DNA from 4 places in the Duffyella gerundensis genome. Region 3 is predicted to be linked to each of the others. Evidence: predicted binding sites of a transcription regulator. Region 3 holds the regulator's gene; each other region holds the start of a gene.
What was found. The regulator LexA, encoded in region 3, represses DNA repair genes until DNA is damaged. The targets are predictions, from matches to a motif close to TNCTGTATGTACATACAGNA.
Positions count from the first base shown of each region.

Region 1 (3,210 bases), 1.1 Mb from region 3:
GGCGTTAGCAGCCCTTTTTCAATCAGCGCCAGCAATTCCGGCAGATAGGCGTGCACGTGCGTCTGACCCATTTTAAAGGTCAGACCTTTATCGAAGGCGTCGCCAAACAGGAAGCCGTGAATAAATCCGGCATAAACGCCCGGCACGCTGACGATGCCGCCGCGACGTACTGCGGCAATACACTGGCGTAGCGCTTTGCCGCTGCTGCCTTCCAGTTTCAGGTTGGTCAAAATGGTTTCGGTGGTGCTGCCTTTGGCCTCAAAGCCCACTGCATCAATCACCGCATCAACGCCGCGATTGCCCGCGGTGTGTTCGATGATCGCTTCTGCCGGATCGTCAATTTCATCAAAGTTGATCGGGATAACACCGTAACGCTGCTGAGCAAACTGCAGGCGATACGGGTGATGATCGACCATAAAGATCTGTTCCGCACCGGCATAGCGGGCGCAGGCGGCAGCCAGCAGGCCAACCGGTCCGGCACCAAAAATGGCCAGGCTGGAGCCTTTGCTCACCTGGGCATTTTTTACCGCCTGCCAGGCAGTGGGCAGGATATCGGTCAGGAACAACACCTTATCGTCTGACAACGTCTGCGGCACTTTGAACGGGCCGGTGTTGGCTTTCGGTACGCGCACGTATTCCGCCTGGCCGCCCGGCACGCCGCCGTAAAGGTGACTGAAGCCAAACAGCGCCGCCGGAGGTGGAATCTGCTTTTTATTGATGATAGCGCCACGGCCGCTGTTGGTGTTTTCACAGGCAGCAAACTGATCGAGATGGCAGAAGAAACATTCGCCGCAGGCGATAACAAAAGGAATGATGACGCGATCGCCTTTCTGTACCGCGGTGACATCGCGGCCGGTTTCCACTACTTCGCCCATGAACTCATGGCCAAAAATATCACCGTGTTTGGTCTGTGGAATTTTGCCGCGATAAAGGTGCAGATCGGATCCACAAATCGCCGTGGCGGTAACGCGAAGAATAATGTCGTCCTGCGCTTCAATAATTGGATCGGCAACATTATCAACGCTGACATTGTGCGGACCATGATAGGTCAATGCTTTCACGAATACGCTCCTGTAGCACAAAGGGGAGTCTATTAGTGTAGCCAGGCTCCGGCAGACGTTTTGATTTCTACTGTATAAATAAACAAGCGTAACGGCTTCCGATTATTCTTAAGGACGAAACGGGATTATCCGCTACGCTTTAAAAGGTAGTCAGGATTTTTATCCAATATTCAACCAGAGGGAAACGAGCATGAGTGATGAAATCGAAGTAACACCGAAAACGAAAACCGATTATCTGCGTGACGTCGCTTCACAGTTGAAAGAGATGCGCCACTACGCAGAGAACAACACCAAGGCGCTCTCTTCTCAGTATCTGGCTTTCGAAGCCGGCGAATACAAAGATGATGAATTCGCGGGACGCATCAATACACTGCTGAATGAGCAGGGCAAACTGATGGAAGATATTCATGTCCTGATTGAGGACCTGGAGATTTCCGTCAATCGCAGCGAGCAGGAAGGCTAAGCCGCTGACTGATACAGTTTGATACAGAAAAATAAAACGGCCCGCAGAACAGTGCGGGCCGTTTTTTTGCTTATTCTGCCACCAGCCACATATCGGCTTCTTCAAACATCTCTTCAATGATGCGCGCCATAATGGCCTTGTCACCTTTGCTGGCGTCGGTATCAATCGCGTTACGCTGCATCGGCTTTACTTTCACTTCCATCGCCGGAAAGACGCGCTGAATGCGCCTGGTCAGCTCTTCTAAAATCATCTCATTTGCGCCGGGCAACCCTGCCACGTTGCGCTTATCGTAAACCAGTTCCACAAACATTTTTATTGCCCTTATTGAGACACGCTTTCATTGCATATCATAATACTGGTTGCGTATACAGTATCAAGTAAAAAACGCCGTGGCTCGGGGTTTATCACGTGAAGGTTGTATATCGGGCGACTATTTGGCAGATTGTGGAAATTATTTCATAGCGCAATTGCTACAGGGAAAACCCATGAAACAACTGGTCGTCGACATCTTATTGAAGCTGGCAAAAATGGATGTTGATACAAAAGAGCTCACCGCGCAGGTCGAAGCGCAATCACTGCTAATTGCGGCGCTGCTGATCAACGCCAGAAACACCAACGATCAGAGTATTTCCGACACCGTTCAGGATGCGATTGTCACCGCGTCGCGCTCCTCCACTGATTTTCTGCAAACCGATGTCGATCTGCTTCTGACCCACGTCAACCGCCTGCTCGCCGTCACCAGCTACGTCGAAAGCAAAACCGCCTGACGTCGGGCTACCTCTGGTAGTGAAAACTGCCGCACCTCCAGAGGCCGCTTCACTTTACAGCTCGTTCTTACGGCAGAACTCTTCCCACGTCATGCCCAGCGCTTCAGCATGCGATTTCAGATAGGCTTCAATCGCTTCGGCGGCCACCGCTTTGTCCGGCTCGGCCAGCTGAATAGAAAACAGCATTGCATCCTGCTTCTTCTGCCGTAAAAAGGCGGCGTAAATCCGATCGGCCTGCAAATCACGCAGCTGACGCAGCGACATGCCAGCGGTGCGGGCATCGGATTCGGTCAGCTGCTCGAGCGCCTGCTGAAAATCGGGCTGCGCGGATAAAAACATACTGCGCGCAAGGACGTAATACTCTTCGGGGGTTTTCATTACCTGCTCCTGAAAATGGGCGTGCGCCCAGTGTAACTGCTATCGTTGATGCTGTCAGGCGCCCGGAAGCCGTGTGCGGCTTGCATAACCGGTGAGAAAAATTATAACGTAGCGGCCATCGCATTGATGGTTAGGGATTGAAGATGAAAAAGTGGATGTTACTGAGCGCGCTGGCGCTGGGCGGCTGTGCGCAAATCACTGATTATCAGCAGGCGGTAAAGACGCCGGCACCGGCTAATTTGCAGGGCAACTGGCAGACGTTTGGCCCGCAAAGCGGCCTGCGCAGTGATAAAGCGATCGGCAGCCTGATTGTCAACGCGTCCGGCGATACGCTGGATTGCCGTCAGTGGCAGCGCGTGATCGCAAAACCAGGTAAGTTAACCCAGCTGAACGGTGATTATGTTAACGTGACCCGCCAGCTGCGCGTGATGCCACTGGAGCAGGAAGGCAGCGAGCTCCATTACGACGGCCTGACGTTGCGTAAAGTCGAGCGGCCAACGGTGGAGTGCCAGCAGGCGCTGCAGATGGCAGAGCAGGATGC
Region 1 is NZ_LN907827.1:2,332,494-2,335,703, reverse strand. Features, by position in the region: gene EM595_RS10895 (zinc-dependent alcohol dehydrogenase) at 1-1,061, opposite strand, end outside; gene EM595_RS10890 (hypothetical protein) at 1,252-1,524, shown strand; gene EM595_RS10885 (DinI-like family protein) at 1,595-1,834, opposite strand; gene iraP (anti-adapter protein IraP) at 2,010-2,291, shown strand; gene EM595_RS10875 (DUF6388 family protein) at 2,346-2,669, opposite strand; gene yedD (lipoprotein YedD) at 2,813-3,210, shown strand, end outside.
Region 1: a site for LexA is predicted at 1,878-1,897, ahead of EM595_RS10885 (DinI-like family protein). Genes of this name have one in related genera too.

Region 2 (3,210 bases), 1.1 Mb from region 3:
GCTGTTGGAAGGGCTTAAGCCTTTGATCAGCTCTTTGTTGTTGCGGAACAGCGAGGCGTAATCTTTATAGAAGCAGAGCGCCACCAGCAGGATCAACGCCACCGAAAGCAGCAGGCTGCCAGCACGCCAGGCCAGTGCTTTCCACCACGACGGCGCTTTTTTGATGCGGATCCAGAAAGCCACCGCCACCATCGCCACACCCGATACCAACAGGCTAAACAGCAGCTGCGGCGTCAGCAGCGCAAAGCTTTCTGATGCGGTGGTATCCAGCATATTCACAATCATTGAGCGATCGACCACGATGCCATAATTGTGAATGAAGTATTGTGCGCTCGCTGAAAGCATAATAAACAGCGCAATCAGCAGTTTATCGAGCCACACTAACGAAGCGAGCACCAGAACGATGTTAATCACGCTGATTACGACCAGCGGCATCGACAGAAACACCAGCACATTATGCGCCGTATGCAACGGCATGACGGCAAGCACCTGACGATACCAGGCGACATTTAAAAACAGCGCAATATAAGCAGAGAACAGCAAAATAAAAGCCACGCGGTTGAGCGTCGGCCTTTTTAACAGCGTCAGGCGCATAACAACAATCCGATCGATCACAGGGATAATCAGATTGTCAGAGCAAGTTTAGGAAAACCTTAAGAAGCTTAAGATTCGCGCTTCAGGTCGCCTTGATGACAAAAGTCACCACGCCAAATATCTCCAGCTCCGCTTCGCCATGCAGCGTCACCGGTGCATAGTGGCGGTTGTGCGGCACCAGTTGCACCTGTGGCCGCAGCCGCAGCTCCTTCACCGTGAATTCGCCGTCCAGCGCCGCCACGATGATTGCGCCATGTTCAGCAGTCATCGAACGATCAACCACCAGCAGATCGCCTTCGTTAATGCCCGCGTCGATCATTGAATCGCCACTGACCTTAACGAAGTAGGTCGCACCCGGATGTTTGATAATGAGCTTGTTCAGATCGAGGCGCTCTTCAATATAATCCTGCGCCGGGCTGGGAAAGCCGCAGGGCACGCGATCCATAAACAGCGGCAGGTGAATGAGCGCATCCAGCCCGGACGGCCGATAGATATCCATAATGTGTCGGTCTCAGATGTAACTGTATATAAATACAGTAATCGCGAAAGGCCCTGTTGATCAAGCGAGACGCCAACTATTTTTGTCAACGCGTGCTCGCGCCCCCGCTGTTAGCGGCCTGACGCGGCGTTATTGTCTACACTTAGCGCCAGGCTGCTCGCGAAATATGAGTTCGATGGCTTGAAAAGCAACGTATCGATCTCCACTGATTACAGACAGACCAAGCAGGAGTAAGTAAATGGCTATTGAATATGCAGTAATCGCTGGCGGCTGTTTCTGGTGTACCGAAGCGGTATTTAAAGACGTTATCGGCGTGGAAAGCGTGGAGAGCGGCTATACCGGCGGCGCGCGCCCTAATCCAACCTACGAGCAGGTATGCAGCGGTGCCACCGGCCATGCCGAAGCGATCCGTATCGGTTTTGATCCCGCTCAGGTCAGCTATGGCGATCTGCTCGATATCAGCTTTGTGACCCACGATCCCACCCAGCTGAACCGTCAGGGCAACGATATTGGTACCCAGTATCGCTCCGCCATCTTCCCGGCCAATGCCGAACAGGAAGCGGAAGCCAAAGCGGCTATCGCCCGCGCCCAGCAGGATCATGATGTGCCAGTGGTCACCACCATTGAGCCGCTGAAAGAGTGGTATCCCGCTGAGGCTTATCATCAGGATTACTGGGAAGGCGCAGGCCAGCGCAACGGCTACTGCATGGCGGTAATCCCACCGAAATTGCAGAAGCTGCGTAAGAGCTTTGCGAATCGGGTGAAAGCGTAATCCCTCGGGCGGAACCGGTTTCCGCCCTTTCTTCTTTCTGTTGTCTCACTGTGGTTTTCTCCCCTCTTCCATCGCATTTTTTGACCGCAAAAACAGGCGCTGTATGAGAGTTAACCGAACGAAACAGCAGGAAAAAATAGTGCTTGACCCAATTCCCGCGACTCCCTATAGTAGCGCCCCGTTGCCCCCCTGCGGGATGACGAGAAAAATTTGGTGAGGTGTCCGAGTGGCTGAAGGAGCACGCCTGGAAAGTGTGTATACGGCAACGTATCGGGGGTTCGAATCCCCCTCTCACCGCCAAATTTAGTAGGCCGTTGAGCGGATAAAACTGCCTGTAGACTGAATCCAAAAGACTACAGAAAGACAACGAACCTACACAAGAAGTACAAAAAAGTGTACGCCCCTTTTTGATGTACAGAAAAAGCCTCTGGTTAACGCCAGAGGCTTTTTTGTTTATTTCTGCTGAAAACCCACTATTTCAGAAGCTTAGCTATTAATTCAGGCTCGCCTCGGCAACCCGCAGTGCAAAATTATGGCAAGCAACAGAGCGCTTTCAGAATTCGTATTTCATCACCACGCTACTGCCCATCATTGCCTCTGATGATGGTTTTTTTCTGCTTATTAAAAGTTAGCTTAATGTCTGGCAAACAGATTTCGTACAGGTGATATCATCGGACAGAGTAACTGTTCGCTTTGGTAGTGATGTCGTCTTACGCTTGTTAGCGAGTCAGCTCAGAAGTTAACAGCCCGCTGATGCGCCCCCAAGTGAGATCGCTTATTCATCAGTGATAACTGCTCATATTTCTTATAAATCCTGCTGTTTATGCACCATGTTATGTAGTGCCAGCATGATGACACTTATGCCTATGCAGATTAGAAAGCCATATCCAAGCAAATGAAAAAGCCATATACCTGCCACGCCACCCGTCAGAAATGACATTAACGTAGAGAAATGTAGCCTTAATCTTTCAAGATAAACTGGGGCATCTTTTGGGGATTCCTTCCGTCTCACCACATCAAACAACATGGCCAACTCTATACCGATATCCGTCGACGTCCCTGATATGTGCGTCGTTCTGACGCGTGCATTGGATATCCGGGTTACCACGGCATTCTGAAGACCCATCAGGAAACTCAGACTCAGGATCAGCATGACGCCGTGAGAAAGCGGGTTCAGCCAAATTTCAACCGCGCCCAGTAAAACCAGGCCGATTCCTTCGATGATGATATTGAAGGCGTAAACCGCCCGCATGTTCTTCCTGCGGCCAGCATTTATCAGCAGGGTGGAGAACGCCGAACCGGCGATGAAAATACAGACAATCTCAAGAAAAAAGAGGCCTGGCAC
Region 2 is NZ_LN907827.1:2,300,316-2,303,525, forward strand. Features, by position in the region: gene eptA (phosphoethanolamine transferase EptA) at 1-594, opposite strand, end outside; gene umuD (translesion error-prone DNA polymerase V autoproteolytic subunit) at 677-1,093, opposite strand; gene msrA (peptide-methionine (S)-S-oxide reductase MsrA) at 1,332-1,865, shown strand; tRNA gene EM595_RS10745 (tRNA-Ser) at 2,078-2,165, shown strand; gene EM595_RS10750 (YoaK family protein) at 2,671-3,210, opposite strand, start outside.
Region 2: a site for LexA is predicted at 1,114-1,133, ahead of umuD (translesion error-prone DNA polymerase V autoproteolytic subunit). Genes of this name have one in related genera too.

Region 3 (3,210 bases):
TTACCCGAATCGCTTCATAGGAGAAGTTAGCGGCAATCTCTTCCATCAGCTCAATGGCATTTTGCTGCGCTTTTTCATGAGAGACTTTTTTGCTGCGCGCTTCATCTTCAACCGCTTTGGCTATCGCTTTCGACTGCAGCAGCTTGTTGAAGAGATCCTGACGGGCAGGCAGGCTTGGACCCACTGCCGCATGACGCTGGCGAGCAAAATGAATGCGTGCCAGCCGCGCCAGTTTTTGCGCAATGCGCTTGTCAGTGCCGTGCTCGGTCGCCATGCGGCGTAACGAGACCATTGGCGAAAAACGCACAAAGCTGTCGCGGCCCAGCCAGGAGACGGCAAAGAATTTCTGTACGCCGTTAAGATCGCGCAGATGGGGACGGGGTTCGCCCTGAATTTCCCGGCCTGGCGCACGGCCAAACATCACCGACACCGGCACCATCTGCACATCAAGGTGCGGATTGCTGCGGTGCAGGTCGAGATAATCATGGAATATTTTAACGGATTGCACACTGGGCGCGTAATAGGGGAAAACGCGCGGGCCGTCATAGATAAAGACGTGCCGTGGTAGCAACATGCCGTCAATTTCCAGCGGTTCCAGCGGATCGGGCAGATCCTGCTTGCGACACTGCGTGCGTAATGCCAGCAGGTCAGCCTTTGAATCATAGGGTAATACATACATAATAGGACGCGATGTATCCAACCCTAATTCAGCCACAGGCTCGGCAGGAATAGCCTTGCTTTTCACCAGAAATGAAAGCGGTACGTTCAACAACTTATAGTAAAGGTTACGCCAACCTGACATAGACAACATGAAGCCTCTTGTTAGCAAAGCGCCGCAAGCATAGCAGAAAGCGCAGCGAAGATCTGTGGTGTTGCAATTCGTGCGCCACCCTGACATTGACGTTAATTATTTAAAAGGGTTCCACCGGCATGGCAAATAACATTACCGGAATCAAACGTATCGTGAATGCGGCAGGCTATTCATGGAAAGGCATCAAGGCCGCATGGCAACACGAAGCGGCTTTTCGTCAGGAAGCCGTTGCGGGTCTGATTGCGATCGCCATCGCCTGTTCGCTGGAGGTCGATGCCATCACGCGCGTCCTGCTCATTGGGTCGGTTATGCTGGTGATCATTGTTGAAATTCTAAATAGCGCCATTGAATCCGTAGTGGATCGTATTGGCAGCGAATTTCATGCGCTTTCAGGTCGGGCGAAAGACATGGGTTCCGCGGCCGTGCTGCTAACGATTTTACTGGCTGTTTTTATTTGGGTAATGCTGCTTTGGCCTCATTTGCGCAATGTTTTCCAAAATTAGTTAAATAGCTATTTTTTACACAATTATAAGTTTGCAAGCAGGATATACCTGTATATACTCACAGCGACTGTATAAACAACCAGGGGGCGAAATGAAAGCATTAACAGCACGGCAGCAGCAGGTCTATGACCTGATTCGCGACCATATCAATCAAAGTGGTATGCCACCAACGCGTGCTGAAATTGCGTCCCAGCTTGGGTTTCGTTCGCCGAATGCGGCTGAAGAGCATTTGAAAGCATTAGCGCGTAAAGGCGTGATTGAAATTATCTCTGGCGCCTCGCGCGGCATTCGGTTGCTGATGGAAGAAGAGAGCAGCGAAGGCCTGCCATTGATTGGTCGGGTTGCCGCGGGCGAGCCGATTATGGCGCAGGAGCACATCGAAGGGCGTTATCAGCTTGATCCTAACCTGTTCAAGCCAAGCGCGGATTTCCTGCTGCGCGTGACCGGCATGTCGATGAAAGATATTGGGATTATGGATGGCGATCTGTTAGCCGTGCATAAAACTCAGGATGTGCGTAATGGCCAGGTGGTCGTGGCGCGCATTGATGATGAAGTGACCGTGAAACGTTTGAAGAAACAGGGCAACACCGTACAGCTGCTGCCAGAAAACAACGATTTTCAGCCTATCGTTATCGATCTGAGAGAACAAACGCTCACGATTGAAGGGCTGGCCGTTGGCGTTATTCGTAACGGCCAATGGTCCTGATTCTGACTCTCAGAATCCGTTAACGCGATTACAGTCATAATGATGCGGCCATGCAGTAATGCGGCCGCATCTGCGCGCTCATTACCCTTTCGCTTTTTTGTCTGCTGCGCCCATGGATGATAAACACGTCAATGCGCTTTTTTACCGCAACTGATAAAAACCTCTGGCGGCTCGCTCTGCCAATGATCCTCTCTAATATCACCGTGCCGCTGCTGGGTTTGGTGGATACCGCCGTTATTGGCCATCTCGATAGCCCGATCTTTCTCGGCGGCGTTGCGGTTGGCACCACGCTAACCAGCTTTGTCTTTATGCTGCTGCTCTTTTTGCGGATGAGCACCACCGGTCTGACCGCTCAGGCGTATGGTGCCAGTGATAAACCGGCACTGGCGCGCGCGTTGGTACAGCCGTTGCTGATGGCGCTGGTTGCCGGCATTATTCTGGTCCTGCTGCGCGAGCCGATTACCCATGTTGCCATGCAAATTGTCGGCGGTGACCCTGCGGTGCAGCAGCAGGCGGCGCTGTTTATGCATATCCGCTGGCTGAGTGCGCCCGCGATGCTGGCCAATCTGGTTATCCTCGGCTGGCTGCTGGGCGTGCAATATGCACGTGCGCCGGTGATCCTGTTGGTGGTGGGCAATCTGGTGAATATCCTGCTGGATCTGTGGCTAGTGCTCGGGCTGGATTACGGTGTGGCGGGAGCCGCAACGGCGACGGCCGTGGCTGAGTATCTTACCTTTCTGGTCGGGCTGGGTATGGTCTGGCACGTCGCCCGGCTGCGCGGTCTGCGCTGGCAATGGCTCAAAGCGGGCTGGCGCGGCGACATCAGCCGCTTGTTACGCCTGAATCGCGATATCCTGCTGCGTTCACTGCTGCTACAACTCTGCTTCGCCTCCCTGACTATTCTTGCTGCGCGGCTCGGCCCAGAAATCGTGGCAACTAACGCTATTTTGCTGATGTTCATCACTTTTACCGCCTACGCGCTCGATGGCTTTGCCTATGCGGTTGAGGCCTATTCCGGCGAAGCGTGTGGAGCCAGAGATAGCCGACAACTGATGGCGGTTTGGCAGGCATCCTGTCGGCAGGCTGGACTGGTAGCGTTGGTTTTCGCCGTTATTTATGCCCTCGCTGGCAATGCCATTATCAACATGCTGACGTCACTGGCATCCCTGCGCGAGTTGGCCGGACACTAT
Region 3 is NZ_LN907827.1:3,449,414-3,452,623, reverse strand. Features, by position in the region: gene plsB (glycerol-3-phosphate 1-O-acyltransferase PlsB) at 1-802, opposite strand, end outside; gene EM595_RS15815 (diacylglycerol kinase) at 931-1,314, shown strand; gene lexA (transcriptional repressor LexA) at 1,406-2,020, shown strand; gene dinF (MATE family efflux transporter DinF) at 2,152-3,210, shown strand, end outside.

Region 4 (3,210 bases), 1.8 Mb from region 3:
CCTGACCAAAGCGGTAAGAAACACCTACGCTCAGCATGCCGTTGTCTGGACGAGTGCCCACGGTCTGTGCGTCGCCGATGTTGTTAACCCACTGGTAGTCCAGGCGAGTTGCCCAGTTCTGAGTCAGTGCGTATTCCAGACCAACTGCTGCCAGAGGTGAAACGCCGGTGTCGTGATCGCTGATGCGATTGCCGCCAACAACCTGCTGAGTTGAATCAGCACGCCACACCATACCACCCAGACGGGTGTAAACATCCAGGTCATCATTGATCGGGTAGCTTAATTTAGCTGCCAGCTGAATGCCCTGTGCTTTGAATGCGCCATTAACCTGGTTGCCTTTGTTAGGCATACGACCCAGCCAGTCATAACCCAGCTCGAAGCCCAGGTAAGGATTAGCCTGATAACCACCGAATGCACCGGCACCCAGTTGGCTTTCGTGAGTTGGGCCGTCGTTGTTTTGGTAACCGTTACCGTAGTAGCCAGTATCGTGATACTGAGACCAGCCCAGTTTAGCACCGGTGTACCAGGTGTCATCTTTAGGGGCGGCCTGCGCTACGGTAGCGAAGCCAGCCAGTGCCACTGCAATTGCGATAGCTGTCTTTTTCATTTTTGCGCCTCGTTATCATCCAAATAGGCAATGAGCAAAAAAGTTGCTCTTGGTTTAATCCTTTGCCGGGTTTCTGCGCTCGATTGTTACTCTACCGTCTAAAAAAGCGGAGGTTATTGAGCACCCTGGCGAGATAAAGTCTACAACGTCATTGGAAACTTACAAGTATGATGTGAGGCGAGGTGGCAAAAAAACAGCGTTTTATACACAATTACTAACATTTGATTAAGGGAACTCTTCACTAACAATTCCCTCTAACGCTCGCTAACCCGTTGCCCGCTCTGGATCCGCGTGCATCAGAGAGATATTTGAGCAGATGATAAAATAAAAACTGGGACTGCTCTTATTTTTACTTAATGATACAAAGTCGACTGAATTTTTAGCTGATTTGTTGGTCTTGATGTCGCACGCAACGAAAGTTGTGGTCGCATTATTAACCCCAATGCCTGACCTTGCGCCGCAGCTTTATCCAGGCGAAGACGTTCATCCGGCGTAATATCCTGAGCAATCCAGCCCAAAACCACGCTGTAATTCCCGCTGCTTAATGCTTTAATCATCGCCTCAACCGAGGCAATCTGACTGGAAAGCGGGATCTGCATTATTTTATCCAGCGGTAAACCCGAACGCTGTAACCATTCACGATTCAACTTTTGCGGTGGCGTTAACCATAACTGCCAGCGTGACTGAGTGCTCAGTTGCTGAAGCAAAGGCAGTAAAAGTTGTTGAGTCATGCCTGAATGATCTTCACTGTAACTCAGTTCAGTTATCCAACCGGCAGATGGAGCAGAAGTTGATGCTGCATGCATAGTAGGCTGTCTGTAAGTTGAAGGTCGTATTTGGGTACGCATCGTTATCTACTCACCGTGTTACTGTATGGATGTACAGTAATGCGATCGCGAGCGAAGATCAACCATTAATTTCGGAAAACGGATCGCATTTTTTGATGAAAATAAATGCAATCGAAATTAATGATTGAACCCGTAACCAGAATTGCCTATTTTCACTAATGCTCTGTAAAACATGACGTTTTATGTAATTTCCTATGGAAGGACAGGTCAGCTATGAAAAACTCCCGTCACACAATCGAACAGTCTCAACGCATTCTCTCTCCGCTGGGCCGTATAGACGTACGCACCCAGTTTGGCGGTTACAGTCTCGCTGTTGAGCAGGTCGTTTTTGCTGTAGTCAGAGAAGATGAGCTCTATTTGCGCGCCTGCGAAGGTTTGCAATGTTATGTCATCGATAAGCAGATCCCACAGCTGATAATCCAGAAGCGCGGCATGCCCGTAGCGCTAAATTACTTCAAGGTTACGGATGAGATTTGGCAGGACGAAGAGCAGTTGTGCAGCCTGTCGCAATCTGCGCTGGAGGGAGCCAGACACGCGCGGCTTAGCAAGCAGCGCGAACAGCGGCTCAAAGACTTACCCAATCTTGGGTTAAGCCTGGAAACACAGCTGCGACAGGTTGGTATTTCCACCGTGCAGAGTCTGCGTGATGCCGGTGCTAAAAGCTGCTGGCTGCGACTCAAAGCGGTGAATAAGCATCTGGGCATTAACACGCTGTTCGCCTTACAGGGCGCTATAAGCGGTTATCACCAGGCTGCGCTACCGGAAGAGATACGTCAGGAGCTACAGGCCTGGTACCTGCTCGCGTTAACGCAGGGTGCATTGTCAGACAAACCTTCTGGCTAAACGACGTTGAGTTCACGTTTTAACTGAGCCAGTTCAGGCAGCAGAGCAATAATCAATCCCAGCTGTTGCAATACAAGGGGCGCTTTGCTTTCGCTACCGATCTCGAAGCTGTTAATCCTGAGATTGAGGTCAGCGAGCATTTTGTGTGCCCTTTCATTATCTCCGCTATTTTCCTGCAGCATAAGGTCAATTGCCTGTACCGCATCACCCAGCAATGTCAGCAGTTCGGCGTGATGAAGCTGTTCGCGATGAGCGCCAAGCGTTGAGACATAGCTTAAAAATGAGTGATTAAGACAGAGCAAACGGAAGGCTGCATCGCGCGATTGTTTGATCGCTTTAGGCTCAGTCGCCAGATTCGATACCACCGACGCCAGCTCAGCATCAGCATTGTGGGCATCACGGCGCGCGATACGGTAATCGAGACTGTTATCTTTACCTGCCTGATACTGATGATTAATGGCGTCGAGATAGCGACATCCGGCATGCAGTGCGCGTGATGCGACGGCATTAAGCGGACGAAAACGCCAGTCGGGCCAGATAACCACGACTGCCAGCCAGGCGATAAAGCAGCCGAGCAGCGTATCCACCACGCGCGGTAGTGCGACGGCGAACCCTTCGCCCAGCAGATTAAAACAGCATAATACCAGCAGGGTAATAAACATGGTGGCGTGTGCATACTGTATCAGGCGGAAAGAGAAAAACAGGACGCCGGTAATCACAATCAGAATCAGCTGGCCTTCAATAGAGGGTACCAGCCACAACACCGGCAGACCGATGGCCACACCCGCCAGCGTACCCACGATTCTCAGCGCCAGGCGTCGCTTGGTCGCATTGTAGTTGGGCTGGCAAACAAACAGACTGGTCAGCAAAATCCAGTAACCGCGATGCAGGCCTGTGAGCTGGATAAAAGCG
Region 4 is NZ_LN907827.1:1,450,628-1,453,837, forward strand. Features, by position in the region: gene ompA (porin OmpA) at 1-607, opposite strand, end outside; gene sulA (SOS-induced cell division inhibitor SulA) at 961-1,455, opposite strand; gene EM595_RS06620 (TfoX/Sxy family DNA transformation protein) at 1,669-2,298, shown strand; gene yccS (YccS family putative transporter) at 2,295-3,210, opposite strand, start outside.
Region 4: a site for LexA is predicted at 1,475-1,494, ahead of sulA (SOS-induced cell division inhibitor SulA). Genes of this name have one in related genera too.